DNA from 2 places in the Shewanella sp. 10N.286.52.B9 genome. Region 1 is predicted to be linked to the other one. Evidence: predicted binding sites of a transcription regulator. Region 1 holds the regulator's gene; the other holds the start of a gene.
What was found. The regulator sigma-54, encoded in region 1, starts transcription at its own class of promoters, with help from an activator protein. The targets are predictions, from matches to a motif close to GTTGGCACGNNNNTNGNNT.
Positions count from the first base shown of each region.

Region 2: the regulator sigma-54 is predicted to act here: its motif matches at 6,544-6,562, upstream of flhA (flagellar biosynthesis protein FlhA).

Region 1 is NZ_MCTY01000190.1:39,809-60,721, forward strand. It holds gene BCU91_RS14240 (adenylosuccinate synthase) at 1-215, opposite strand, end outside; gene BCU91_RS14245 (DUF2065 family protein) at 283-471, opposite strand; gene rpsI (30S ribosomal protein S9) at 639-1,031, opposite strand; gene rplM (50S ribosomal protein L13) at 1,047-1,478, opposite strand; gene zapE (cell division protein ZapE) at 1,721-2,833, opposite strand; gene BCU91_RS14265 (DegQ family serine endoprotease) at 3,067-4,419, shown strand; gene degS (outer membrane-stress sensor serine endopeptidase DegS) at 4,536-5,609, shown strand; gene murA (UDP-N-acetylglucosamine 1-carboxyvinyltransferase) at 5,720-6,979, opposite strand; gene BCU91_RS14280 (BolA family protein) at 7,007-7,258, opposite strand; gene BCU91_RS14285 (STAS domain-containing protein) at 7,284-7,580, opposite strand; gene BCU91_RS14290 (ABC transporter substrate-binding protein) at 7,577-8,221, opposite strand; gene mlaD (outer membrane lipid asymmetry maintenance protein MlaD) at 8,252-8,725, opposite strand; gene mlaE (lipid asymmetry maintenance ABC transporter permease subunit MlaE) at 8,799-9,584, opposite strand; gene BCU91_RS14305 (ATP-binding cassette domain-containing protein) at 9,571-10,398, opposite strand; gene BCU91_RS14310 (calcium/sodium antiporter) at 10,582-11,544, shown strand; gene BCU91_RS14315 (KpsF/GutQ family sugar-phosphate isomerase) at 11,613-12,590, shown strand; gene kdsC (3-deoxy-manno-octulosonate-8-phosphatase KdsC) at 12,592-13,158, shown strand; gene lptC (LPS export ABC transporter periplasmic protein LptC) at 13,155-13,715, shown strand; gene lptA (lipopolysaccharide transport periplasmic protein LptA) at 13,702-14,412, shown strand; gene lptB (LPS export ABC transporter ATP-binding protein) at 14,412-15,143, shown strand; gene BCU91_RS14340 (RNA polymerase factor sigma-54) at 15,278-16,762, shown strand; gene hpf (ribosome hibernation promoting factor) at 16,786-17,073, shown strand; gene ptsN (PTS IIA-like nitrogen regulatory protein PtsN) at 17,076-17,519, shown strand; gene rapZ (RNase adapter RapZ) at 17,516-18,364, shown strand; gene BCU91_RS14360 (HPr family phosphocarrier protein) at 18,390-18,662, shown strand; gene mgtE (magnesium transporter) at 18,861-20,222, shown strand; gene BCU91_RS14370 (transposase) at 20,699-20,913, shown strand, end outside.
Region 2 is NZ_MCTY01000047.1:60,339-68,265, forward strand. It holds partial or broken gene BCU91_RS04045 (Hpt domain-containing protein) at 1-190, opposite strand, end outside; gene BCU91_RS04050 (protein phosphatase CheZ) at 207-944, opposite strand; gene cheY (chemotaxis response regulator CheY) at 959-1,342, opposite strand; gene BCU91_RS04060 (RNA polymerase sigma factor FliA) at 1,384-2,103, opposite strand; gene BCU91_RS04065 (MinD/ParA family protein) at 2,096-2,977, opposite strand; gene flhF (flagellar biosynthesis protein FlhF) at 2,982-4,367, opposite strand; gene flhA (flagellar biosynthesis protein FlhA) at 4,398-6,497, opposite strand; gene flhB (flagellar biosynthesis protein FlhB) at 6,613-7,743, opposite strand; gene fliR (flagellar biosynthetic protein FliR) at 7,751-7,927, opposite strand, start outside.

The DNA.
Region 1 (20,913 bases):
CCATTACCGATAATGCATTTCACATTATCACGTAAAATCCCTGACGGAATTAAGTGAAGTACGGTTTTATCGCCGTCAATTACCAGAGTATGACCAGCATTGTGGCCGCCTTGGTAACGAACTACATATTTTGCCTGTTCTGTTAGAAGGTCGACAATCTTACCTTTTCCTTCGTCACCCCATTGAGTGCCGAGTACTACTACGTTTTTGCCCATCGTCTGCTGCAAGGTTGCGGTATAAAGGCGAATTTTAACAGATTTAGGGGGGTAATATGCAAGTATTTTATGCGAAAATTATTAATAGTACTATGCCGGCAGAGACTAGGCAGCCACCTAACCGCCTGAGATTATTCTTATTTTGCATCGAAAATTCGGCTAAATATTTTTTCCATTGCAGCGGAAATAATAAGGGTCCGATACCTTCAAGTACCAAAACAAGCCCCATGGCAAACATCAACATTTGAAAATTCATGGTCTAGTTCCACTATTTGGTTTACACATTAGCAAAAAACATCGACTACACCATAACGCTTCTAAGCGGTCATCGCATTACATCGAATGACTAATTGGCGTTTTTACCTAAAAAAAGCCAATAAAAAACCCAGCATATAGCTGGGTTTTTTGAATTCTGAAAACGTATTAACGTTTTGAGAATTGTGGCTTACGACGTGCTTTACGTAGACCAACTTTCTTACGCTCAACTTTACGAGCATCACGGGTAACGAAACCAGCAGAACGTAAAGAAGGACGTAGAGCTTCGTCTAACTGAAGCAATGCACGAGTAATACCGTGACGAATTGCACCTGCTTGGCCAGTGGTTCCACCGCCCTTAACAGTTACATAGATGTCAAGTTTGTCAGTCATTTCAACTAGCTCTAGAGGCTGACGAACAACCATGCGAGCAGTTTCACGACCAAAATATACATCTAGTGGACGTTGGTTAACAACGATTTGACCACTACCTGCTTTAGCGAATACGCGAGCAGTTGATGTTTTACGACGGCCAGTGCCGTAGTACTGAGTTGCAGACATTAGCTTACTCCCGTATTAGATATCAAGAACTTGAGGTTGTTGTGCAGCATGGTTATGTTCAGTGCCAGCGTAAACTTTAAGCTTACGGAACATAGCACGGCCCAAAGGACCTTTTGGTAACATACCCTTAACTGCTTTCTCGATAATCATTTCAGGCTTATGATCTTGCAGCTTTTCAAAAGAAATCTGCTTAATACCACCGATGAAACCTGTATGTGAGTAGTAAATTTTGCCTTTAGCTTTGTTACCAGTCACAGTAACTTTCTCAGCGTTAATAACGATGATGTAGTCACCAGTGTCAACATGAGGAGTATACTCTGGCTTGTGCTTACCACGTAAACGAGTAGCAATTTCAGTAGCGATACGACCTAAAGTTTTACCTTCGGCATCAACGACGAACCAGTCACGTGTGACTGTTTCTGGTGTAGCAGTAAATGTAGTCTTCATTTTTACAAAAACCCAATGTTTAAAATTCTGTCTCAATGCTGAATGCGGAATGCAAACAACACAATGACCATTTCAAAGCCCCTTCGAGCTGAAATTGGTTTAAATCGTCCACCCAAATTCGGTGGAGTAACGAGGGCAGGTGGCGGATTATAGACAAAGCTGAGTTAAAAATCACCTAATTTCTGATAGTTTTCTAAAAAACTTCTCTGGTGCTTTAGCTGATTTCATCCCTCAATAACTATTTATGGTAAATGCTCCAACATTAAATAGTCATGTGATTGCATTTCAATCAATCTTGAGCGGCAGCGTCTAAACTCAAAACTGAGTAAACCATCTGTGTAAATATCTTCTAATGAAACTTCAGCAGAAATAATTAACTTCACATTACGCTCATAAAATTCATCTACCATCGCGAGAAATCGCCGAGCAATATCATCACCGGTTGTGGCTGAGCCCATTTGTTCAAGCCCACTTAATAGAACGGTATGGTACAAACGAGCCACTTCCATATAGTCGCGCTGGGATCGAGGGCCGTCACATAAGTCTCTAAAGTTGGCCAATAGCACCCCTTGGGATTGCTGGCGAATATTCACCTCACGGCCTTCAATTTCAATGGCGTCAGTGAATACTTCTGATTCTGGAGCAAGCTGGGCAAAATAGCTTAACAAGTTGGTGTCAGCCTGCTCATCCAGTGGGTAGTGGTAAATCTCAGCTTGCTCAAGGGTTCGTAAGCGATAATCAATACCCGAATCCACATTAAGGATCTCGCAGTTTTGGTTTATTAAGGCGATTGCGGGTAAAAATCTTGCGCGCTGTAAGCCATTTTTATAGAGGTCATCGGGAATGATGTTTGAGGTGGCCACTAACGCGACCCCTTCTTTAAATAAGTGTTGGAACAAGGTGCCCAATAACATGGCATCGGTAATGTCAGAAACAAAAAATTCATCGAAACATATGATGTTATATTGCTGCGCCATTTTGTTAGCAATAGTAATTAATGGGTCCTGAACACCGTCAAGTTCGCCTAAGTCATGGTGTAGCTGGTGCATAAAGCGATGAAAGTGGGCCCGCAGTTTTTTCTCTGTTGGCAGCGCATCAAAAAAAGTATCCATCAAGTAAGTTTTACCACGACCTACTCCGCCCCATAAATATAAACCTTTGACGCTAGGGGCTGATTTTTTAAGGCCGATTGAACCTAAAAGCCGACTCAATGAGGACTGCTGAACATCGGCTGCGATAAGTTCTTCATAAACACGTTGCAATGACTTTACCGCTTGCTCTTGGGCTAAATCATGGGAGAAACCTTCACGGGTTAAATCTTGCTGGTAATGCTGCCAAGGGCTTAACTGCGACACGGGGACTACTCTCTATATACTGCTGAAAATTCCACACAACCATAACATATCACCCTTAGCCGGCGTAACGGTAAACCACATAAAAATTAACCTTTGTTAATGATGGCTGAACTTATTGAAACTTAGAACACTCCGAGGTTATATAGTCAATACAGCTAAACTGAAGTTGTATTTACGCCAGTCACCCATAATATGTGTATAAGCAAAGATTAATTTTCAAGGAGCAAGAAACAATGAAACCCAAATTAACCTTAGTTTCAGCAGCGATATTATCCGCCTCTTTATCGTTAATGCCGGCGTTGTCCCAAGCTGCAATTCCACAAACTGTTAATGGTCAAGCGCTACCTAGCCTCGCTCCCATGCTAGAAAAAACAACTCCCGCTGTCGTCTCTGTTGCAGTCAGCGGCACCCAAACCTCTAAACAACAAATTCCCGATGTGTTTCGATATTTCTTTGGCCCTAACGCCCCCCAAGAACAAGTGCGTGAACGCCCTTTTAGAGGCTTAGGATCAGGGGTCATCATTAACGCCAAAGAGGGTTACATCGTCACGAATAACCACGTTATTAATGGTGCTGATGAAATTAAAATTGGTTTACATGATGGTCGTGAGATTGACGCAAAACTCATTGGCTCAGATCCTGAATCTGATATTGCGCTATTACAAATAGAAGCGAAAAACCTTACCCAAGTGAAACAAACCAACTCTGATGATATCCGTGTCGGCGATTTTGCTATCGCCATTGGTAACCCATTTGGTTTAGGGCAAACCGTGACTTCAGGTATTGTTAGCGCCTTGGGCCGTAGCGGTTTAGGGATTGAAATGCTGGAGAACTTTATCCAAACTGACGCCGCGATTAATAGTGGTAACTCAGGCGGCGCCTTGGTTAATCTTAACGGTGAGTTAATCGGTATTAATACCGCCATTGTGGCCCCCGGTGGTGGCAACGTCGGTATTGGCTTTGCTATTCCGGCTAATATGGTTAACAACCTAATTAATCAAATTATTGAGCATGGTGAAGTTAAACGTGGCGTGCTTGGCGTTATGGGCCGAGACTTAGATAACGAATTGGCCAAAGCATTTGGTCTAGAAACCCAGCATGGCGGTTTTATTAGTGAAGTCATGCCTGATAGCGCCGCAGACAAAGCAGGTATAGAAGCGGGTGACATCATTGTCAGTGTCAATGGTAAGCAGATTAAAAACTTCCAAGCCTTGCGAGCAAAGGTCGCCACTATGGGCGCTGGTGCTAAAGTTAAAATTGGCATCATTCGCGATGGTGATAATGAAACCATTAATGTCACCCTTGGTGAGTCAAATAGCAGTTCAGGCACCAGTGCTGATGCATTACACCCAATGCTTGAAGGGGCTGAGTTAAGTAATAGCCGTAAAGGTATTGAAATTGCTGAAGTGGCTCAAGGATCGCCAGCCGCCAGAAATGGACTCGAGAAAGGCGATTTAATTGTCGGGCTAAATCGCAGTAAAGTAAAAAGCCTTAAAGACTTAAAAGAGCAGCTAAAGACTCAGCAAGGCGCGGTCGCATTGAAAATATTTCGTGACAATAAGCTGCTTTACTTGGTACTGCGTTAAAGCAGCACCGAATAAACCCTGTTGTTTTACCCAATAAGCATCGTAGCCCTGTTACGATGCTTAATTTTTTTAATCATGATAATATCTTGGGTACTTTTTCATAATTTAGTCAGCCAATGAATTTCAAAGACACAATTTTATATTTGACCAAAGCTGTGGCATTTGGATTAGTCATGGCGGCCGCTTTCATATTTGTTACTTCGATAACCAACAACAGTAATTTCAATAATGGCTTAACCACTACCCAGCACCACAATGACTTATCCTTTGCTAAAGCCGTTCGTCGAGCAGCCCCTGCTGTGGTCAATATTTATAGCCTTAGTTTAGATCAAAATAGCCCATTAAATTCAAGCTCGCTTCAAGGCTTGGGTTCTGGGGTTATCATGAGTAAAGAAGGCTACATTTTAACCAATTACCATGTAATTAAAAAAGCCGATGAAATTGTTATCGCGCTACAAGATGGCCGAAAATTTACCTCAGAAGTTGTCGGTTCAGATCCAGTCACCGATTTAGCGGTCCTTAAAATTGAAGGCGATAATCTACCTATCGTGCCGATCAATTTATCCAAACCTGCACAAGTGGGCGATGTGGTACTTGCCATTGGTAACCCTTACAACTTAGGCCAAACCATTACCCAAGGTATTATCAGTGCAACCGGCCGAAACGGCTTAAGTTCAGGCTATCTTGATTTCTTACAAACCGATGCAGCCATTAATGCCGGTAACTCTGGCGGTGCACTTATCGACACCACTGGCGAACTAATTGGTATTAATACTGCGGCATTTCAAATCGGTGATGAAGGTGGCGGGCACGGTATTAACTTTGCCATCCCAATTAAACTGGCTCACAGCATTATGGGAAAGTTGATTAAAAATGGCCGCGTTATTCGTGGCGCGTTAGGGATTTCAGGCGAGCCGTTAAGCCCTGTTATGGCGCAAATCCTCAACTTACCGGATTTAAAAGGCGTATTGGTCACCGCTGTTGATCCCAAAGGGCCTGCGGCAGATGCGAAACTGCGTCCAAGAGATGTGATTATCGCTTATGCAGAAGAGAGTGTTCCTGGGGTTGAAATGCTGATGGATAGAATTGCTGAAACAGCGCCCGGAGATAGCATCACAATGACCATCATCCGCGAAGGTAAGTCTTATGATGTGCCAGTGATTATTGGTGAGAAGGCTGTCGAACCTTAAGCACAAATTACAACTTAACCATTTAATCATAAAAAAGTCAGCTACCTTAGGTAACTGACTTTTTATTCTTTACTATAAAGCTTTGGCAAACAACTTAAGCAATCTACAGCTTATGCAATACGAACCACTTCACCGCCGATGGCTTTAAACTTATCTTCGATATGCTCATAACCACGATCTAAGTGATATATACGATCAACGGTTGTCGTACCGTCAGCCATAAGGCCTGCAATCACTAAACTCGCTGAAGCGCGTAAATCTGTCGCCATCACTTGCGCACCGTTCATGCGCTCAATACCATTAATGATGCAGGTGTTACCCTCTAGCTCCATTTCAGCGCCCATACGGCTTAACTCAGGTACATGCATAAAACGATTTTCAAAAATCGTTTCAGTCACATGACTGGTGCCTTCAGCTAATGCGTTTAACACACAAAATTGCGCTTGCATGTCCGTCGGAAAAGCAGGATATGGCGCAGTTTTAATATTAACCGCTTTAGGGCGCTTGCCTTGCATATCAAGTTCAATCCAATCGTCGCCAGTATTAATCACCGCGCCAGCATCTTCAAGTTTTGCCAGAACTGCTTCTAGGCTTGAAGGATCGGCGCTTAGACAGCGAATTTTTCCGCGCGTCACGGCTGCAGCCACTAAAAATGAGCCGGTTTCGATGCGATCAGGCATCACTCTGTGGTTACAACCAGAGAGTTTCTCAACCCCTTGAATACGCAAGGTTGCGCTGCCAACACCGGTAATTTTTGCGCCCATTGCAATTAAGCAATGTGCTAAATCATTAATTTCAGGTTCGCGAGCGGCATTTTCAATAATGGTTTCACCATCAGCTAAGGTCGCAGCCATCAATAGGTTTTCAGTGGCACCAACGCTGACCATATCCATAAAGATATGCGCGCCTTTTAAGCGGCCATCAACTCTGGCTTTAATATAACCTTCTTTTACCTCAATAGTAGCGCCCATTTGCTCTAGCCCTTGCAAATGCAAGTTCACAGGTCTTGCGCCAATCGCGCAGCCACCAGGCAATGAAACATCAGCGGTACCAAATCGAGCCAGTAACGGCCCTAAAATCAAAATAGAGGCGCGCATGGTTCTAACCAAATCGTATGGCGCACAAAACTCTTTGAGATTAGTGGTTGAGATCCGATATTGGCTATTGCCTAACTCAGTGACATCAGCACCAAGGCAGCGAAGTAATTCACAGGTTGTTTTTACATCGCGAAGGTTAGGTACATTCGAAATATTAAAGTCAGTTTCAGCTAAAACACCAGCAAACAGGATCGGCAAAGCCGCATTCTTGGCGCCAGAGATGGTCACATCTCCGGCAAGGGGCTTGCTGGCTTGTATTGTTAATTTATCCACACTAATTCTCTACACTCAGTATTACGCTTACATATTAAATAATTTTTCACGCTTCCACTGAGTCGGCGTAAAAGTCTTGATAGTAAGCGCATGTAACTCACCACTGGCAATATGTTCATTCAGTGGTGCATAAATGGTCTGCTGCTGCTTCACTTTACTCATAGCGTCGAACATTTCGCCAACTGCAACCACTTTGTAGTGGCTACCATCTGAAGTCACATGTACTTCATCTAGGGTTAACGCCTCTGATAAAATCTGCTCAATTACTTTGCAATCCATGAAATGTGCTACCTTAAATTCAATGCTATTGTTCTATGAAAAAGGACTCTAAATCATACAACTCGATAAGTTTTTTTAGATGCTTACTCGGATTAGCCAAGCTCCTTGGCTGAGTGTTGTCCCCATGACAATGACCTAAACATATTAGTTCAAGCAATAAGGCCACGCCTGCACTGTCAACATACTCTAAAGCAGACAAGTCTAACACTTGAGTCGTATCAGTAAACAATTGTTGTTGATTTGGCCACAATTCTCTGACCTCAACCTGAGTTAATTGCCCTTTTAGGTGACAAATATCACCTTGCTGTGAAAATTCAATCACGCAGCATTGCCCTCGTCCTGATCTAAGCGAATATTTTGGTTGGTGCGCTCATAAAGCATGTCGATGACCTTATCGACGCCTTTTTGGCGAATTAAATTGGAAATTTCTGATTGCTTTGACGCCAGTAAACTCACGCCTTCCGCCACCAAATCAAACGCTTTCCAGCTGTCATCTTTTAGACGTCTGGCTTTAAACACCACTTTAATGGGCGGGCGACCATCTTCAATAATTTCGACGCGGACATCGATCATTTTCTCGTTACTAAAATCAGCAGCCGGGAAAAACTGTACTTGCTGACCAGTGTACTCAGTAAAGGCTTGGGCATAGGTAGCCACTAAATAACCTTCAAAAGCATCCACAAACCGCTGACGTTGTTCAGGAGTCGTGTCACGCAGGTATTGCCCCATCACTTTATACGCGGCGTATTTATAATCAACATAGGGCATAAGCTCTTCGCGAACGATAACTTTTAAATAGCTTAAATCATTGTCAATGAGGGCTTTGTCTTTATCAAAACGCGCAAAGGTTTTCTCTGATACTTGCTGCACCAGCTTGAACGGATCATGGGTATCTATGTCATCAGTCGTCAGCTCTGCAGCACCAAGCTGGCTGATGCTTAACCATAAAAAGACACTTAACATAACGCGAATAAACTGCTTCATATACCGCTCCTACTTATCATCCGATGACATGCTATAGATTAACTGACCGATTAAGTCTTCCAGTACTAATGCTGAGCGCGTGTCATAAATTTTATCGCCATCAGCGAGCATCTCAATATCATCATCCATAAAGCCTGGGGTTAACCCCAAAAACTGCTCACCCAATAAACCTGCAGTTAAAATCGATAAGCTGCTGGTCTCTGGAAATTGATCATATTGCTTATCCATAGTGATGCTCACTATCGGTACAAGCTTTTTGGGGTCGAGCTGAATATCAGTTACCCTTCCGACAACCACCCCGCCCACTTTCACTGGCGAGCGTACTTTTAAGCCACCGATATTGCTAAATTCAGCGTGTAAACTGTAAGTTGCCTGATTAGGCTTAAGCTCAACATTGGCCACATTAAATACCAGCACACAAAATGCCACTAAGCCTGACAATAAGAACAATCCAACCAATAACTCTATTTTCCGTGTCAACATACGACTAAACCACTTTAATTAATGAATGCAAAATTTACCCAACTTACCTCCCGCTAACACTCAGCAGTTAACATCAATTGCCGAACATAATCGCTGTCAGTAAAAAATCGAGCGCTAACACTGCTAAACTCGCCTGAACCACAGTGGATGTGGTCGCTCGGCTAATGCCTTCGGGGTTGGGAATGACTTCATAACCACGATATAAAGATATCCAGGTTACCACTACGCCAAAAAGCACACTTTTGATTAAACAATTTACAATATCTTGGCGCCACTCAACCGATGCTTGCAGAATTGACCAAAAAGAGCCGCTATCAATGCCTTTCCATTCAACTCCCACTAAATGACCGCCGATAATGCCAACAAGACAAAACATCATCACTAATAATGGCAGGGTGATAACCCCCGCCCAAAAACGTGGCGCTATGATTTGGTGTAAAGGGTCAACCGCCATCATCTCTAAGCTTGATAACTGCTCGGTTGACTTCATTAAGCCAATTTCAGCGGTTAATGCCGAGCCTGCGCGCCCTGCAAAAAGTAATGCCGCAACCACAGGACCAAGCTCTCTTAATAAGCTCAATGCCACCATGGGCCCTAGGCTTTCGACCGTGCCAAAATCAGCCAGTACCGTATAAGCTTGTAATGCCAGCACCATACCGATGAACAGGCCAGAGACTATGATGATCACCATGGAGCGAACACCCAACACATAAACTTGCTTGGTGATTAAGCCAATATCTTTTTTAACATTCGGCCAACGGGCAATAGCGCCCCATAACATCAGCCCTGCTCGGCCTAGACCTGAAATAAAATCCAAAGCAAAGCGGCCAATATTACTGATAAAGTTAATCACGTCCACTTAACATCTCCTGTTGATAGTCTTCAGCTGGATAATGAAAAGCCACCGGCCCATCGGGTGCTCCATGAATAAATTGCTCAATTTGTGGATTGGTTGAAGCCCGTAATTCAGCAGGCGTGCCTGAAGCGATTACTTTTTTCTCGGCGATAACATAAACATAGTCGGCAATACTCAATACTGCATCCACATCGTGGGACACGACCACCGAAGTCAGCCTCAATGTTTCAGATAATTCGCCAATCAATTTCACCAGCACCGCCATCGAAATAGGATCTTGACCGGCGAAAGGCTCGTCATACAAAATCATTTCAGGCTCAAGTGCTATCGCCCGCGCCAATGCAACTCGGCGCTGCATGCCGCCGGATAACTCATTGGGCATCATCAGAGCGGCGCCCCGCAGCCCCACGGCTTGCAGCTTCATCAACACAATCTTACGAATAATAGTTTCAGCTAACCCTGAGTGCTCACGCAGCGCAAACGCCACATTATCAAACACATTCATATCGGTAAAAAGCGCCCCACTTTGAAACAACATACTCATGCGCTTTCGCTGCTCAAATAATTGTTGCCGCTTCAGTTGGTGAATGTTTTGCCCAGCAAAAAGCACCTCACCACTATCAGGGGTTAATTGACCGCCGATAAGTTTAAGTAAGGTGGTTTTACCTATGCCACTTGGCCCCATAATGGCGGTCACTTTGCCAGTTGGAATGCTGAGACTGATATCATCAAAGATAACCTTAGTCCCTCGGCTAAAGCCCATGTTCTTAACTTCTACAAGGGCTGACCTAGTGGGCTCTAAACTTGGAGTAGACATGTCTATAGAGGAAATAATAGCCTTCCTAGAGAACGAGATGTAGAGCTGAAGTGTACGAAATTGTGTAAGAACCTACAACAAATCAATCACCATGCGTTACAATCCCTAACAATTTTCGCAATAGCGACGATTTTTGTTAATATCTGACAAAAATATCGCCATAACTCAAATAATTGGAACAAGATGCTTTTTAATATCATGATGCTCATCGTCGGATTGGGCGCATTAGTTTGGAGCGCAGATCGCTTTGTTTACGGAGCTGCCGCCTTTGCTAGAAACTTAGGCCTGCCACCAATGTTAATCGGTTTAACCATTGTGGCCATGGGCAGCTCAGCGCCAGAAATGCTGGTTGCTGCCACCGCATCAATGGAAGGCATGAGCGATACTGCAATTGGTAACGTGCTCGGCTCAAACGTGGCTAACATCACCTTGATATTAGGGGTTACCGCATTGTTTGGGGCTATTTCAGTTCGCTCAGAAACCTTAAAGCGTGAAATTCCAATCATGATTGCGGCAACCGTATTAGCTGGCTACCTTATTCACGATGGCATGCTCACCCGTGTTGAAGGAGGGGTATTATTAATCGCATTTTTCGCCTTGATGGGCTATTTCATTTGGAGCGCGATGCGAAATAAGAAAAAAGATGTCCTAGCTGATGAGTCTGACGCAGAGATCCCTAAAAATGTACGCACATTACATGCTATTATCTGGATCATTGTTGGTATGGTGTTATTGCCACTCTCGGCAGACTGGATGGTGACGGGCGCGGTAGGCATTGCCAAGACATTTGGCTTGTCAGATCTGGTCATCGGCTTGACCATTATTGCCATTGGCACCAGTTTACCGGAACTAGCAGCATGCATCGCTGGCGTCCTAAAAAAAGAAGACGACCTCGCGATTGGTAATATTGTTGGCTCAAACATTTTTAATATTTTAGCAGTGCTGGCCATTCCAGGGCTGATTGCCCCAGGTGAAATCGACATAAATGCAAGCGGTCGAGATTTTTACATGGTACTAGCAACCAGCACCGCATTAGCAGTACTGGTATTATCGAGTGGCGCTAAAAAGCAGCTTACTCGCTGGCATGGAGCCCTTTTATTAATCGTCTTTATTGCGTACCAAGTTGTCTTATTTCAATCACAATAATGGGGCATAAAGATGTGTGACTCACCAAAGCGTAACCCGAAATCGCTTTGGACAATAGAGAGATACATATGACAGAACAAACACAATTGCGCCAATGGGGTCGTCAAGTCATTGATATTGAAAAGGCAGCATTAGATAACCTTTATCAATATGTAGACTCAGACGAGTTTGGCCAAGCCTGTGAACTCATTTTAGAATGTAAAGGCAAAGTCATTGTCATGGGCATGGGCAAATCTGGCCACATTGGCAATAAGATTTCTGCCACACTCGCCAGCACAGGCACGCCTGCATTTTTTGTTCACCCTGGCGAAGCAAGCCATGGCGACTTAGGCGCTCTGGCAAAAAATGATATTATTTTAGCCATATCAAATTCTGGTGAAGCCAGTGAAATTCTCACCTTAATGCCCGTTATACAGCGCATGGGGGTCCCGGTAATCGCGATTACGGGTAAACCAGAATCCAATATGGCCAAGCTATCTAAACTGCATTTATGTATTGAAGTGCCTGAAGAGGCCTGCCCATTAGGGCTAGCACCAACATCAAGCACTACCGCAACCTTGGTGATGGGTGACGCCTTGGCCGTAGCATTATTGCAAGCGAAAGGCTTTACCCGTGATGATTTCGCCCTATCCCACCCTGGTGGATCTTTAGGTCGTAAACTATTACTTAAAGTCAGCGATGTAATGCACAAAGGCGCTGATATTCCACAGGTGAAAAGTGAGCTCTGCATTACTGAAACCCTATATGAGATCTCAAATAAAGGTTTAGGTATGACTGCAGTGATCGATAATGCAGACAAGCTAGTCGGGATCTTTACTGACGGTGATTTACGCCGCGTCATCGATGCTGAAGTGAACCTGCGTACTACCGCTATTGCCGATGTAATGACAACCAACTGCATTACCATCAGCCCAGGTATTTTAGCCGCGCAAGCATTACAGATTATGGAAGAAAAAAGTATTAACGGTTTAATTGTCGTAGACGAGAACCAACGCCCAGTCGGCGCACTTAACATGCTCGATATGGTTAAAGCTGGAGTCATTTAACATGTCATTACACGAAACACTGCACCAAGGTTTTTACGGCCCAATCTCTGATGATGTTTGGCAAAAAGCCAAAAAAATTAAGCTGCTTATTTGCGATGTCGATGGGGTATTTTCCGATGGCCGTATTTATTTAAGTAATGCAGGGGAAGAGTTAAAAGCATTTCATACCCGTGATGGTTATGGCATTCGCTCTATTTTAACCAGTAATATTCATGTTGCTGTGATAACCGGGCGTAAATCTGCCATTGTGGAAAATAGAATGACCGCTTTAGGTGTCACTCATATTTATCAAGGTGTTGATGATAAACTAGTGCCTTACCAAAGCCTGTTAGATACCTATGGCGTTAGCCCAGATGAAGTCGCCTATATTGGTGATGACATGGTTGACTTACCTGTGATGAAACAGGTTGGCCTTGCAGTTTGTGTGGCTGATGGCCATCCTTATGTTAAACAACATTGCCATATGACCACCACCATTAACGGCGGAAATGGCGCATTACGTGAACTCACCGATTTGCTATTACTTAGCCAAGATAAGTTTGAAAATGCCCACGGAATGAGTATATGAGCCGAGTGACCTTCGCTATTATCGGATTTTTTGGCGCAGCCTTAGTCCTTTATTGGCAAGTACAAATTAAACGTAGTCAGATGGAGGCAAGTAAATTGCCTGCCCCTGCTCGCCCTGATTTTATCGCCAATGACTTACGCACCACTGAATTTAATGAGCAAGGTTTAGTGCAAAGCCGAGTCTCAGCGAAATACATGGAGCACTTTCAGCAAAGTAATGAAACCATGTTTACTGAGCCTGTCTACCTTATTTATCCTGAAAATGGTGAAGCCGAATGGCAATTAAGCGCAGATTTAGGCAAGCTGAATAATGAAACAGGCAAAGTAGTTTTAGAAAATAATGTTATTATTGATGCAATAAACATCGACGAGCCATTACAATCTTTGACAACCACCATGTTGGCACTCGATATGAACACCATGATTTTGACCTCAGATAGACAAATTTTTGTTACTGGGTCAGATTTTAATATACAAGGTTTAGGCCTGTATGCTGATTTAAATGCTCAAGAACTTGAACTTTTAAGTCAAGTAGAAGGAACGTATGAAGCAAAGTAAACTTTTGATTGCCTCACTACTCAGTGTAGTCAGTATTGCCAGCGCCTATGCAAAAGAAGGCGATTTACAGCAAGAGCTTAAAGTCGCAGCTGTGAGCCAAAAAGCTGACATAAAAAACAATCAGGTCATCTTCTATGGCCCAGTTAATGTGACTCAAGGGTCGATTAACATTAATGCCGACGAATTACGCGCATTTGGCACCGAAAGCGGCACCCAAAAAACCATGATTGCCACAGGTAACCCTGCGACATTTTCCCAAGAGTTAGATGATGGCCGTATTGGTACTGCCAGTGCCGATGAAATTAAATATGAGCTTGCCACTAGCATTTTAACCTTAACGGGTAATGCTAAATTGGACCAAGCTGGCAGCCAGGTTACTGGTAACCTAATTAGCTACAACATTGAAAAGCAGCAGTTAATTGCTGAAAGCACCGGTACTGGTGAAGATCGGGTTATCACTATTTTTCAACCAGAAAGTCACCCAGACTTGATTGATTCTGAAAAGAAAAAAGATGAGCAACCACATTTACCAGACAGCGCTAAACCCGGTGATGACACGCCACCAGCTATAATTGAAAACAACAATTTATCTGCTGTAGAGGCTGTGAACTCAACTGAAACACCCGAAGTAACTGAATCACTTAACGCTGAGGCGCAGGCGACATTGTCAGCCCCAGCAGCTGAGCAAAATGACTAATGACCCAAATTACGTTAACCGCTGAAAATCTCGCTAAGAGTTATAAAAGTCGCCAGGTAGTAAAAGATGTCAGCCTGACGGTAAAAACCGGCCAAATTGTTGGCTTACTTGGCCCTAATGGTGCGGGTAAAACCACCACCTTTTATATGGTCGTAGGCCTAGTCAAAAGTGATAAGGGCCGCATTCTGATCGATGAAGATGATTTAACCGCAGATCCAATGCATTTGCGCGCCCGAAAAGGCATTGGCTACTTACCTCAAGAAGCCAGTATTTTTCGTAAGCTCACAGTACACGATAATATAATGGCAGTGCTTCAAACTCGCAAAAGCTTATCAAATGAGCAGCGCATTGAAGAACTGGAACATTTATTAGAAGAATTTAACATAACTCATATCCGTGATAGCCAAGGTATGGCGTTATCGGGAGGCGAGCGTCGCCGAGTTGAAATTGCACGCGCATTAGCGGCAAATCCTAAGTTTATTTTATTAGATGAACCTTTTGCAGGGGTAGATCCTATCTCAGTAATCGACATCAAGAAAATTATTCAACAACTTAAAAGCCGTGGTTTAGGGGTGCTAATTACCGACCATAATGTCCGTGAAACACTTGATGTGTGTGAGCGAGCATATATTGTGAGTCACGGAAACTTGATTGCTGAAGGAACACCTGCTGAGATCTTAGTCAATCAGCAAGTTAGGTCGGTATACTTAGGTGAACAATTCAAGCTATAGTTAGCACTATTCAGTTTTTAGTATGGCATTCGCGGCCAACAACAAACCTTAATCTAGTCTATTTTTCTAGGATCATAAACTAGCGCCCACACTGTTCGTCGCGATGATGTAATTCAATTAGGGACAAGCGGTACATGAAAGCCTCACTCCAACTCAAAATGGGTCAACACTTAACCATGACCCCACAGTTGCAACAAGCGATTCGCTTATTGCAACTTTCCTCATTGGAGCTACAGCAAGAAATTCAACAAGCACTTGATTCAAACCCGCTATTAGAGCTTGAAGACGAATTCACTAAAGCCAAAGAGCCCGTAAAAGAAAACGCCCTGCAAACTGACACCGATTTTAGTGATAATAGCCAAGTCACCATAGAAAAAGACACCTCAACGGTTGATACCACTGAATCGCTCACTAAAGATTCTATGCCTGAAGAACTCCCTATGGATACCACATGGGATGAGGTGTATACCGCCTCGCCTACTTCTGGCTCTGGCGCAGTATCGAGCGGTAATGATATGCCGTTTCAAGGCGAAACCAGTGAAGGCTTGTATGAGCATCTTGAATGGCAAAAAAACCTCACTCCCTTTTCTGAAAATGACTTAGTGATTGCAACCGCCATTATTGATGCCATTGATGAGCGCGGTTACCTCACCCAGAGCGTTGAAGACATTTTGCAATCCTTAGGCACTGACGATATCGAACTCGATGAAGTTGAAGCTGTACTTAAACGGGTACAACACTTCGATCCCGTCGGCATTGCAGCGCGAGATTTAAGTGAGTGTCTATTAATTCAATTAGGCCAATACCCTAATGAAATTCCTTGCATAGATAATGTTAAGTTACTGATTAAAGATCATCTTGATTTAATCGCCGGTCGTGACTTTAGGTTACTGATGCGTAAAACCAAGCTTAAAGAAGATGATTTACGTGAAGCCATTGAATTTATTCAAACGCTCAATCCACGTCCAGGCTTGCAAATTACCCCCATTAAAGATGAGTACGTCATTCCTGATGTTACTGTACTTAAAAAGAATGGTCGCTGGGTGGTCGAGCTAAATCCCGATAACATGCCTAAAATTGGCGTTAATCAGCAATATGCAGCTATGGCCAAAGGCGGTTCAAGCCAAGCTGACAGCCAATTTATTCGTGGTCATTTACAAGAAGCTAAATGGTTTATCAAAAGCATCGATAGCCGTAATGAAACCTTACTAAAAGTGGCTAACTGTATCGTACAATTTCAGCAAGGTTTCTTTGAGTTCGGTGAAGAAGCCATGAAGCCGATGGTGCTCAATGATATTGCTGAAGCGGTTGAAATGCACGAGTCGACCATTTCACGGGTCACGACCCAAAAATACATGCATACCCCCCGTGGACTTTTTGAACTAAAATATTTTTTCTCAAGCCATGTAAGTACCGATGATGGTGGAGAATGCTCTTCTACAGCAATTCGCGCATTTATTAAAAAGCTCGTAGCTGCAGAAAACCCGAAAAAGCCTCTTAGTGATAGTAAAATGGCGACACTATTGGCTGAACAAGGGATTAACGTTGCTCGACGTACGATAGCCAAATATCGAGAGGCAATGCTCATCCCTCCCTCAAACCAACGCAAAAGCTTATAACTTTTGTTATTGGAGGATGACCTATGCAAATTAACCTGACTGGAAACCATATTGAAATAACTCAATCTTTACGGGAATACGTGCAAACAAAATTTTCAAAGCTTGAACGACACTTCGAACAGATCAATAATGTTCACGTTGTGCTCGATGTTCAAAAGCTACAACAGATTGCCGAAGCCAAACTGCACCTAAAAGGCGGTGAAGTGTTTGCTGTATCGCGTAACGCTGATATGTATGTGGCAATAGACGCCCTGATAGATAAGCTAGACCGTCAGGTAATTAAACATAAAGAGAAACTCACTAAGCATTAACGATGGAACTTCGTACCATCCTGCAGCCGGCGTGCACTACCTGTGCCACTCCGGGCAGTAAGAAAAAGGTACTGGAATTAATCAGCAATTTAATGGCTGCCCAGTACCCAACCCTTTCTTCACAGGCTATTTTTGAAAGTCTAATAGCGCGTGAAAAAATGGGCAGTACAGGTATAGGAAATGGCATAGCAATTCCACATGGGCGCTTAGATAATATCGAAGAACCCATTGCTATTTTAATCAAATGCGAAGAGCCAATCGCCTTTGATGCCATAGACAAGCAACCTGTAGATATTTTATTTGCGCTTCTTGTACCTGCAGATCAGTGCCAGCAACACCTAAGCACATTATCTAGCATGGCAGAGAAACTCAGTGATAAATTGATACTTAAACGACTTCGAAAGAGTCATGACGCTACAGAACTTTATCAGGTTATTACTGCATGAAACTTGTCATCGTATCGGGACGTTCAGGTTCAGGAAAATCAGTCGCACTGAGAGTGCTTGAAGATTTAGGTTATTACTGTGTTGATAACCTGCCACTGCCACTGATTGGCAGCCTGCTTGAACAGCTTAAAGATAGTAACGAGCTTGTCGCCATTAGCGTCGATGTGCGTAATATCGAAGAGCAAGGCAAAGTACTCAAAGAGCAAATTGCTTTACTGTCTGACGATACCAGCATTACCAGTTTCTTTTTAAACGCCAACGATAAAGTGTTACTGAAGCGTTTTAGTGAGACCCGCCGATTACACCCACTGTCTAAGAATCAAATTTCGTTACAAGAAGCCATTAAGCTTGAGGGGCGGTTACTCGAACCCATAGCCAAAATGGTTGATCACTATATCGACACCTCGCAAACTAATATCTACGAATTGAGCGATCATGTTCGGCAAATCTTGCTAGGCAGTGTTGATAAAGAATTAGTGGTACATTTTGAGTCATTTGGCTTTAAGCATGGCATGCCGGCTGAAGCAGACTTTATGTTTGATGTGCGCTTTTTACCGAATCCGCACTGGGAGCTTGAGTTAAGGCCCTACACAGGCCTAGATGCGCCCGTGCAAGAGTTCTTAGAGCGACAGCCTTTGGTGAATAAGTTTATCTGGCAAATTGAAAACCTTTTTGACACTTGGATGCCACATTTAGAGCGTAATAACCGCAGCTACCTGACCATTGCCATTGGTTGTACTGGCGGTCAGCACCGTTCGGTTTATATTGCCGATCAGCTCGCTAAACGTTTCAACAACTCTAAGCACAAAGTCAGCGCCCGCCATAGAGAGCTTGGCATTGAATAAGCTAACCACAACGCCAGCCAAAACGGTGGCCTATTCAAAGCAAATTACCATCAGTAACAAGCTAGGCTTGCATGCGCGAGCGGCGACTAAATTGGCAATTTTAGCTACCGAGTTTGACGCAACTATCACCCTTATCCAAGGTGAGAAACAAGCCAGTGCTGCCAGTGTATTGGGGTTATTAATGTTAGAAAGTGGCATTGGTAAAATCATTACTGTTGAAGCTCAAGGCCGTGATGCAGAAAAAGCCCTTGAGGCCGTATGCAAGTTAATCAACGATAAATTTGACGAAGAAAGCTAACCGCCTGCGCCCAGTAACATCTCCAAGGAAACACAGCGACTCACCTTTACCATTATTTTATTAGCTATACTCAACACACCACCAAGCAGTATTAGCGTATTTATGAATTGCGCATCAAGCCATCAGATATTAGAAATTTCTTCATTCTTTCCGGTGAGTTAAGTTAACATTTCATCATCGTCTTTTCAGGAGTAGCCAATGGGTATTGAAGTCATCGACAGCGAACTGACCGAACAACGTCTTAATCAGCTTACACAAGCATTAGGTAGCGGTATGTTTGTTCATGTCAGAAATATGCTTCATGACATGGCCGCCTCCGATGTCGCATTAATTCTTGAATCATCACCGCCGAAAACTCGTCAAGTGTTATGGCAACTGATTGATCATGAGCAAGCGGGTGAAATCCTAGAAGAACTCGGTGAAGAGTTAAAAGATTCACTCATCAGCGCTATGACCCCAGAAAAAGTAGCCCAAGCCACCTCTGGGATGGATACCGATGACTTGGCTTACATCTTAAGAAGTTTGCCAGATGCTGTTTATAAAAAAGTACTGCAATCCATGAGCAGTCAAGACCGCCATCGCGTCGAACAAGCACTGTCATACCCTGATGACACCGCTGGCAGTATCATGAATACTGATACGGTCACTTTGCGTCCTGACGTTAATATTGATGTGGTATTACGCTATTTGCGCCAGCGCGGCAACTTACCCGATACCACAGATACCTTATATGTGGTTGATCGCAACGATCATGTGCTTGGTGGGGTGCGCCTTGCCGATCTACTCACCTGTGATCCTAATTCAACCATTCGCAGCATCATGGATCCTGAATTAGAAAGCATCCCTGTGGACATGCCTGATAATGAAGTGGCGCAATTATTTGAACGCCATGACTGGATTTCGGCCCCAGTGGTAGATGAAGCGCAAAAATTATTAGGCCGTATTACCATTGATGATGTGGTCGATGTTATTCGTGAAGACGCCGAACACTCAATGATGGGGATGGCGGGTATGGATGACGATGAAGATACCTTTGGCCCCGTAATGAAAAGCACCTTCAGACGCTCGCTATGGCTTACCATTAACTTGTTTGCCGCCTTACTTGCTGCATCAGTAAGTAATATGTTTGAAGGCACGTTAGAGCAATTTGCCACCATCGCGATTTTAATGACTATTGTCCCTAGTATGGGCGGTGTGGCAGGCAATCAAACCTTAGCTCTGGTTATTCGTGGTATCGCCTTGGGTCATATTGGCCAAAGTAACTCCCGTTGGCTTATCGGTAAAGAATTAGCCATTGGTTTTCTTAATGGCCTCATGTGGTCGGTACTGGTCTTCTTTGCAGTGTGGCTATGGAAAGGTGATATGGCACTGGGCGGTCTCATTGGCGGCGCGATGCTCATTAACATGACCGTTGCCGGACTAGCGGGGGCCAGTATTCCGCTCATACTTAAAAAACTCAATATCGATCCGGCATTGGCTGGCGGTATGGTACTAACCACAGTCACCGATGTGATTGGCTTATTCGCCTTTTTAGGCTTAGCGACCATTTTCTTAATGTAGCGCCGTAAAACCCCCTCTCTCATCAGCATAAAAAGCGGCATTTATTGCCGCTTTTTTGTGCCTTAAAACCATAGAGTTTTAATGGTTACTTTTGTTTACCAATTAAAACCAATTCGCACCAAAATAGTACTTTTGCACCAAGATGTTTCACGCTCACTTTTTAGAGCTAACACTTTAAAAAAATAAGTCACTGTAATAAAAGGGTAAAATATTTATTTCATAATTGGCACAAGTATTCCATTGAGTTACGTATCACTAAAGAGGTAGCTTTTAATTTGACCAATTTAGTGGAGAAATTTAAGCCTTATAAATTTGAATATCAGCAGGAGTCGATGATGAAATTATTACACACATGTTTGAATCTTTGTCGTAATCAGTGCCACTTTTATAAGCATGTAGGCTGTAGCCTATGGGAAGTAGAATAGTCTTATCGTTAAGCCGACGAAGTTAATCGCTTTTAAATGCTTGGAGCTAATATGTCAGCACAAACAAAGTTTTATCCCGAGAGCTTTCAGCAGCAAGTGATCGCTGAAGTGAAGCAACATAATCGATTAATTTCTGATGTTGCTAAGCAATACTGCATCTCAGCAAAAACGGTTTACCAATGGGTTAAAAATAAAGAAACCGCGATGACATCAAAAACTAATGCCGAGGGCGTGACCACTCGCAAGCGTACACAAGCTAAACAGAA
Region 2 (7,927 bases), on a different contig from region 1:
CCATAGGGCCTAAGCTCAAAAAGCCTGCGCCACCTTTTACAGTATGAAAACCTCTAAAAATCGCATTCAGTAAATCAGCATCATCAGGATTATTTTCAAGAGCGACGAGTTGCTCTTGTAGAAGCTCTAAAATTTCACCAGCTTCAATCAAAAAGTCCTGGAGTATCTCTTCATCAACATCAAAAGACATTAAATTTGACTCCTAATTAGAAACCCAGACTTGATAGCAGATCATCCACTTCATCTTGGCCAGTCACCACGTCTTCGCGGGTGTCAGCATTTAAGATAGGGCCTTCTGCTTCAATTTTATTATCATCAATGACTCGATCCGAGTCGGCTGCATTTTCGCCAAAGATTGTCAGCATAGACACTAAACTGCTTTCAACTTCGATGACTAAGTCAATAACTCGGCGGATCATTTGGCCAGTCAAATCTTGAAAATCTTGCGCCATCAATATTTGATTGAGCAGTTCTCTTAGTCGATTTGAATCATGTTCGCTATGGGACATGATATGTTGAACGTCATGACACAAGGACTTAAATTCCACTAAGGAAATGTCCCTACGCATCAATTTGTCCCACATTGGCGTGACCGATTGAATGTTATTTATTATTGTATCGGCCAAAGGTAAACATTCTTCAACTGCATCCATGGTTTTATTTGCAGCTTGCTCTGTCATATCAATGACAAAGTTGAGTCTTTCTTTTGCATCGGGTATTTCATGGTTAGCAAGTTCAACCAGACGGGTATCCAATTGAAAGTCATTTAGTGAACTGTGTAACTGACGGGTCAGCTTGCCAACTTCATCAAACAGTTCACGTTGTATTGGCACTGACAGGTCACGAATGACCGCATCAGCTTGCTCTTGTTGTCCATCTTCAAGCAATTTAACAAGTTGCTGGGCTTGCTCAAGATCTATGAGCCCTGATATTGCTGCCTGCATAACTTATCCTTTGCTTAGGCTAAACGTTCAAAGATTTTATCGAGTTTTTCTTTTAACGTTGCTGCGGTAAAAGGTTTAACCACATAGCCATTAACGCCAGCTTGCGCTGCGGCAATAATTTGTTCACGTTTTGCTTCTGCTGTTACCATTAATACTGGCAAGTGTTTTAATGAATCGTCAGCTCTAATGGCTTTTAACAAATCAATCCCTTGCATACCCGGCATATTCCAATCGGTTACGACAAAGTCAAAATCGCTTTTTTGTAACATCGGTAGTGCGGTATTGCCATCATCTGCTTCTTGAGTATTATTAAATCCCAAGTCTCGCAACAAGTTCTTTATGATACGTCTCATTGTTGAAAAATCATCAACAATCAGTATCTTCATATTCTTGTCCAAGGTTTCCTCCGGTGAGCTTAATTCGTTGCTCTTATTAGTAATTATACCTGTGTCCAATGCTTGAGTTTGCCTTTGAGACGCAGCATTGCCTGACTTAAGATCTGGCTAACACGCGACTCGCTGACCTCAAGAACGGCACCGATTTCTTTTAAATTTAACGCTTCGTCATAATATAGCGACAAAACTAGCGCATCTCTTTCGGGTAATGTGGTAATTGCTTGTGCTAATGCCGATTTAAACTGCACTTCGGCTAAAGAATCAAAACTTTCATCCTCAGTTAATTCATCAGACACAATCACATCTTCTGAAACACCTAAGTCTTCAATCCCAATAACTTTTCCTACTGAAACATCGTTTAAAATATGGTGATACTCTTCAAGAGATATTTCCAATTTTTCTGCGATTTCAGTATCTCTGGCATCACGACCTAATTCTTGACCCAGTTCATCGATAACTTGTGCAACACGGCGTTGGTTACGATGTACCGAGCGCGGCACCCAATCACCACGGCGAATTTCGTCGATCATCGAACCACGAATTCGGATCCCAGCAAAGGTTTCAAATTTGGCGCCTTTAGAGCCATCAAACTTTGATGATGCTTCCAGCAGCCCCATCATCCCAGCTTGCAATAAGTCATCAAGTTGTACCGATGCTGGCAGCCTTGCCAACATATGATGTGCAATTCTTTTTACCAGCGGTGCATACTGTTCAACAATTGAGGTTTTATTATCAAACTGAGTATACGCGGCGGCTTTATTCACTCGGTGTATCCTCTTTTACTTCTTTGCGCTGAACAAGACGTTCAACAAAGAACTCTAGATGACCACCAGGCTGCTGTGGCACAGGCCAGCTCATGATTTTATTGGCTAAACCGTGGTAAGCAATGGCTGCTGGTGATTTTGGAAATGCTTCCACAACCAACTTCTGCTTACGTACTGATTTACGTAAATTTTCATCAAATGGCACTGTCGCAACAAGCTCTAAAGCCACATCTAAAAATCTATCGGTTACTTTACTTAACTTGGCGAATAACTCCATGCCTTCTCGCAAACTGCGCACCATATTTGCCACAATTTTGAAGCGGAACACACCGTGCTCACGACTTAATATTTTGATCAGGGCATAGGCATCGGTTATTGATGTCGGTTCATCACAAACTACAATCAATACATCTTGTGAGGCACGGGAAAAACTCAGCACCATATCAGAGATACCCGCTGCGGTATCAACGATTAAAATATCAAACTGGGTTTTCATATCGCTAAAGGCACGAATTAATCCAACATGTTGCGCTTGGGTCAATTCCACCATCGCTTGAGTGCCTGATGTGGCAGGTACAATACCAATGCCTTTCGGGCCTCGAACAATAATGTCGTCTAATTCTGCTTCGCCAGATAATACGTGAGATAAGTTTTTCTCAGCTCGAATACCTAACATCACATCAACGTTGGCGAGTCCTAAATCGGCATCGAGTACTAAAACCCGTTTGCCTTTCTCAGCAAGTGCTACCGCGGTATTAATCGACACACTGGTTTTACCCACGCCGCCTTTACCACCGCTGACTGCAATTACTTTTACTTTATCGTTATTTGGTTGATTCATCATACGTAAACCACTTGCTTGATCTCGGGTCATATCTTTACTCGAATGCATAGGCCATGTCATTTGACCACGCAGTGTCAGGTGACGTTTGAGGTTTTGTTTCGTTAAGTGCTGCTAACGCTTGTCTTGCTAATGAAAGCGTATCGGCAACCTGCATATCTTCTGGAACACGTTGCCCATCAGTAACATAACTTAGTGGCAACCCATTTTGGATTAATACACTTAATGCGCCAGCAATAGATACTGACTCATCTAATTTTGTCAGTATACACCCAGATAACGGGATTCTTTTAAAATGTTCTACGGCATCGAGTAACACTCTTCGTTGAGAGGTTGCCGACATCACCAAATAACTACGAATGGGTATTCTGGTGTTTGCCATCAAATCATCTAATTGCTGATAAAGGCGTAAATCTCGTTGCCCCATACCCGCAGTGTCAATCAATACTAACTTACGATTCTTAAACTGATAAAGAATTTGTTCTAATTCAGTTAAATCATGTGCTTGTTTAACTGGACAGCCCATTATTTTGCCATAAGTTGCCAATTGCTCAAAGGCTCCAATACGATAATGATCTGTGGTAATTAACGCAACTTGTTCTGGGCCATGATGAGCGGCAAATCTGGCAGCAATTTTAGCCAATGAAGTGGTTTTGCCGACACCAGTTGGACCGACAAATGCGACTACGCCACCAGTGCGCACAATATCGTCACCTTGGTTATCGAGCAGGTTGGCCAAACTTTGGGGTAAGGCTCTGACTAAATCGGCGGGAGAAAACTGCTGACTTAGGCTGGATAACTTGGCAGCGACAGCAGGCGAGAACTCTGCGGCAATTAATTTACTTTCAAGCATCGCGCCCACAGGATCGGTGCGTTTTTTCTGTTCTTTCATTAATGAAGAAACTTGATGAGTTAGCAAACCACGCAGTGACGCCATCTCTTCGCGCATTGCTTCCATTTCAGCTGAATGACCTTTATTTGGAGATCTAGACGGCTCAATGTGTTGCTGATGCTGTCTTGGTTCTTTAGCTGCAGGTTTGCTTGCTTCTAACTGTTTAGCCCAATCTGGTAATTCCGGCTCTTCATGTTGCTGGGAAATTTGTTGCTGCAGGCGGCTATGCTGCTTTTCTAATAACGCCTGTAATGAATCAGCTACTGGCGGTGGGCTGACTTTAGTGTGTGCTTTAATAGCAGGTTTATTAGCACCAATTGACACACGGTCTTCAGTCACATTCATAAAGGCTGCAACGGGCGATTTTACTGCAACATCAACTTTAGGCTCATCGTAGTCAACTGCTGCAACAATTTCGATGCCACCAGTTACTTTCTTATTCGACATGATCACCGCGTCAGAGCCCAAAGTCTCTTTGACTTGAGCTAATGCTGAGCGCATATCCTTGGCAAAAAATCGTTTAATTTTCACTACGTACCTCTTTCAAACTGAAAGTCATTGCTATTGCCCAACTGCAGATACTATGCGTATTTGCTTTTCATCGGGTATTTCTTGGTAAGAAATAACCCGTAAATTAGGAATGGTGTATTTCACAAACCGCGACAAAGTTGACCTAAGCATGCCTGATGTCAATAAAATGGCTGGTTGACCGACCATTTCTTGCTTCTGAGAAGCATCTAATAATGACTTCTGCATACGTTCTGCAAGGCCTGGCTCAATATTGGGCCCTTCACCGCCGGTTGCCTGCATAGACTTGTGCAACATCTGTTCCAACTCTGGCGCCAATGTTATGACAGGGATTTCCAATTCGGGCCCAGAGATCTCTTGCACTATCATTCGTTTCAAGGCAATACGTACTGCAGCGGTTAACACTTCAGTATCATTACTTTTGCTGCCGTATTCTAACAGTGTTTGCACGATTGTGCGCAAGTCTCGGATAGAAACTCCTTCATTAAGAAGGTTTTGCATCACTTTTACCACTGAACCTAGCGGCATAACGTCTGGTATAAAGCCATCCACTAACTTCGGCGAGTTTTTCGATAGCATATCCATTAACTGCTGCACTTCTTCATAGCCCAATAATTTAGCCGCATTATTGGTCAGTAACTGGCTTATATGAGTAGCAACAACAGTCGCGGTATCAACCACGGTATAACCTAATGTTTGCGCATGTTCACGTTGCGCTGGAGCTATCCAAACGGCTTCTAAACCAAAAGCTGGATCTTTGGTCTCTATGCCATCAAGCTTGCCGTAAACCTGACCTGGATTAATCGCTAACTCGCAATCATGTCTTACTTCTGCTTCGCCAACTACCACGCCCATTAAGGATATTTGATAGCAGTTGGGGGATAAATCTAAGTTGTCACGAATATGCACTGCCGGTACCAAAAAGCCCAATTCCTGCGATAATTTTTTACGTACCCCTTTAATTCGACTGAGTAACTCGCCGCCTTGACCTTTATCTACCAGCGGAATAAGTCGATAGCCCACTTCAAGGCCAATGGTGTCTACATGATGTACATCTTCCCAGCTTAGCTCTTTGGGCTCAGCCTCTTTGACATCGCTTGGGCCTTTAACTGCTTTTTCTAGCGCAAGGGTTTTATTGTCGTTATTGCGTTTATAAATAAAGTAAGCTGCGCCTGCGGTAATAAATGCAAACGTTAAAAACGCGAAATGTGGCATACCAGGTACAACACCCATAACAAAAAGCACGGCTGATGCAATGGCCATAGACTTAGGACTATGGAACATTTGGCTGATCATCATCCCGCCCATATCGCCAGACTCATTTTGGCGCGTCACCATCAAGGCGGCGGCGATAGATAAAAGCAATCCGGGTATTTGCGCCACCAAACCATCACCAATGGTCAGTAAGGTATAAATCTCCACCGCGCTTGAAAAATCCAAGCCGTGCTGCACCATGCCGATGACAAAACCGCCAAGGATATTAATCACCAGAATCATAATCCCAGCAATAGCATCCCCTTTCACAAATTTTGACGCACCGTCCATCGCGCCATAAAAGTCAGCTTCTTTCGTCACTTCAGCACGGCGAATACGTGCCTGATCTTGAGTTAATGTACCGGCATTTAAATCGGCATCAATGGCCATCTGTTTACCCGGCATGGCGTCCAAGGTAAAACGTGCGCTCACTTCTGAAATACGCCCCGCACCTTTGGTTACTACGGCAAAGTTGATGATGATCAGGATTAAAAACACCACTAAACCCACAGCATAGTTACCGCCAATCACCACCGAACCAAAGGCTTCAATCACTTTACCCGCGGAGTCACCACCGTTATGCCCCTCAAGTAACACTATTCGTGTTGAGGCCACATTCAATGCTAAGCGTAATAAGGTGGCCACCAGTAAAACAGTCGGAAATGCGGCAAAATCTAGTGGGCGATCACTATAAATAGCGACAAGTAACACGATTAAAGCGAGGGAAATGTTAAAGGAGAATAGAATATCAAGCAGAAATGGCGGCATCGGCAATACCACCATACCTAATGCAGCCAGCACCAATAAAGGGGTACCAATACCTTTGAATGTGCTAAATCGTATTTGCTTTGCTTGACCTAGCGCTGTCTTTACATCCATTAACCGTAAACCCTTTCGTAATATTTTTGACGCTGACATCAGCGAAATGCAATTACTAAGCCAAGCTATTAGTTAATAGCAGCTGTTGCGGTTTGAGTGCCTAAAAACACCGCAGCTAATGTTTTAAATCATCCGGAATAGGTTGATTGAGCGGAATAGGTTTTGGACGTTTACCGCGACCCTTTTGGTATTGTTTTAACTGAAATACGTAAGCTAAGATTTGTGCAATGGCGGTAAATAGTCCTTCCGGTACCTGTTGGTCAATTTTAGTTGTATGATATATGGCTCTGGCTAGCGGCGGCGCTGATACAATTGGCACTTCGTGCTCTCGGGCTATTTCGCGAATTTTAAAGGCCACATCATCAACCCCTTTTGCCACTAAAAATGGCGCAGATGAACGACTGGCATCATATTTTACTGCCACAGCGTAATGCTCTGGGTTAACCACAATCACATCGGCATTGGGCACTTCAGACATCATGCGTTTATTGGCCATCTCATGCTGCAATTGCCTAATACGGCCTTTTACTTCAGGCTTACCTTCAGAGTCTTTATACTCGTCTTTAACTTCTTGTTTGGTCATTTTAAGCTGTTTATTGTGGTTCCATATTTGAAATGGCACATCAATCACCACAATCAATAGCATTGATGAACACAATAAAATAAACATCCATACCAATAGATCCAGCGCGTGGTAAATATTTCCCGGTAAATGACCCATAGATAAGGTCAAAATATCGTAAAAATAAAACGACAATAAAAAATACGCCGATATTGCCACCACCAAAAATTTAGCAATACCTTTAGTTAGTTCAACTAAGGCCTGGGTGCCAAACATTCTTTTAAAGCCTTTAGCAGGGTTCATTTTACTGCCCTTAGGCATAAAAGCTTTAACCGAAAAAGTAATACCGCCTAAGACAATATTGCCAAGAAAGGCAATAAAGGCGAGAAAAGCAATGAAACTGAATAATGGCCAAGCAAGCTCAGCGCCAATAACCCCCCAAACTAGGAACATAGAGTTGGTGTCATAGATCTGATCCCGCTCCATGGTGAGCATTTGCGTCATCACGCTGTGTAAGCTGCGCGCCAGATCTTGGCCAACAAACGCAAACCCCACAGCAGATGCTAATAATACTGCTGCGGTTCCTAACTCTTTAGAGCGGGCGACCTGACCTTTTTCACGGGACTGTTCCAGTCGCTTGGCGGTGGGGTCCTCGGTGCGTTCTTGACCGGTATCTTCTGCCATCTTGTCCCTACTGGCTTATGGAACCGTCAATGTGACAGGTCAGTTGTAAAATATCACACATCAGCAGCTGGGCTTGCAGCCACACCTGATCAAAATGAGACATGATAGGGCCTAGGGTCAGCCAGAGAATAAATAAGCCACTGACCATAGTCACTGGAAAACCGATGGCAAAAATATTCAACTG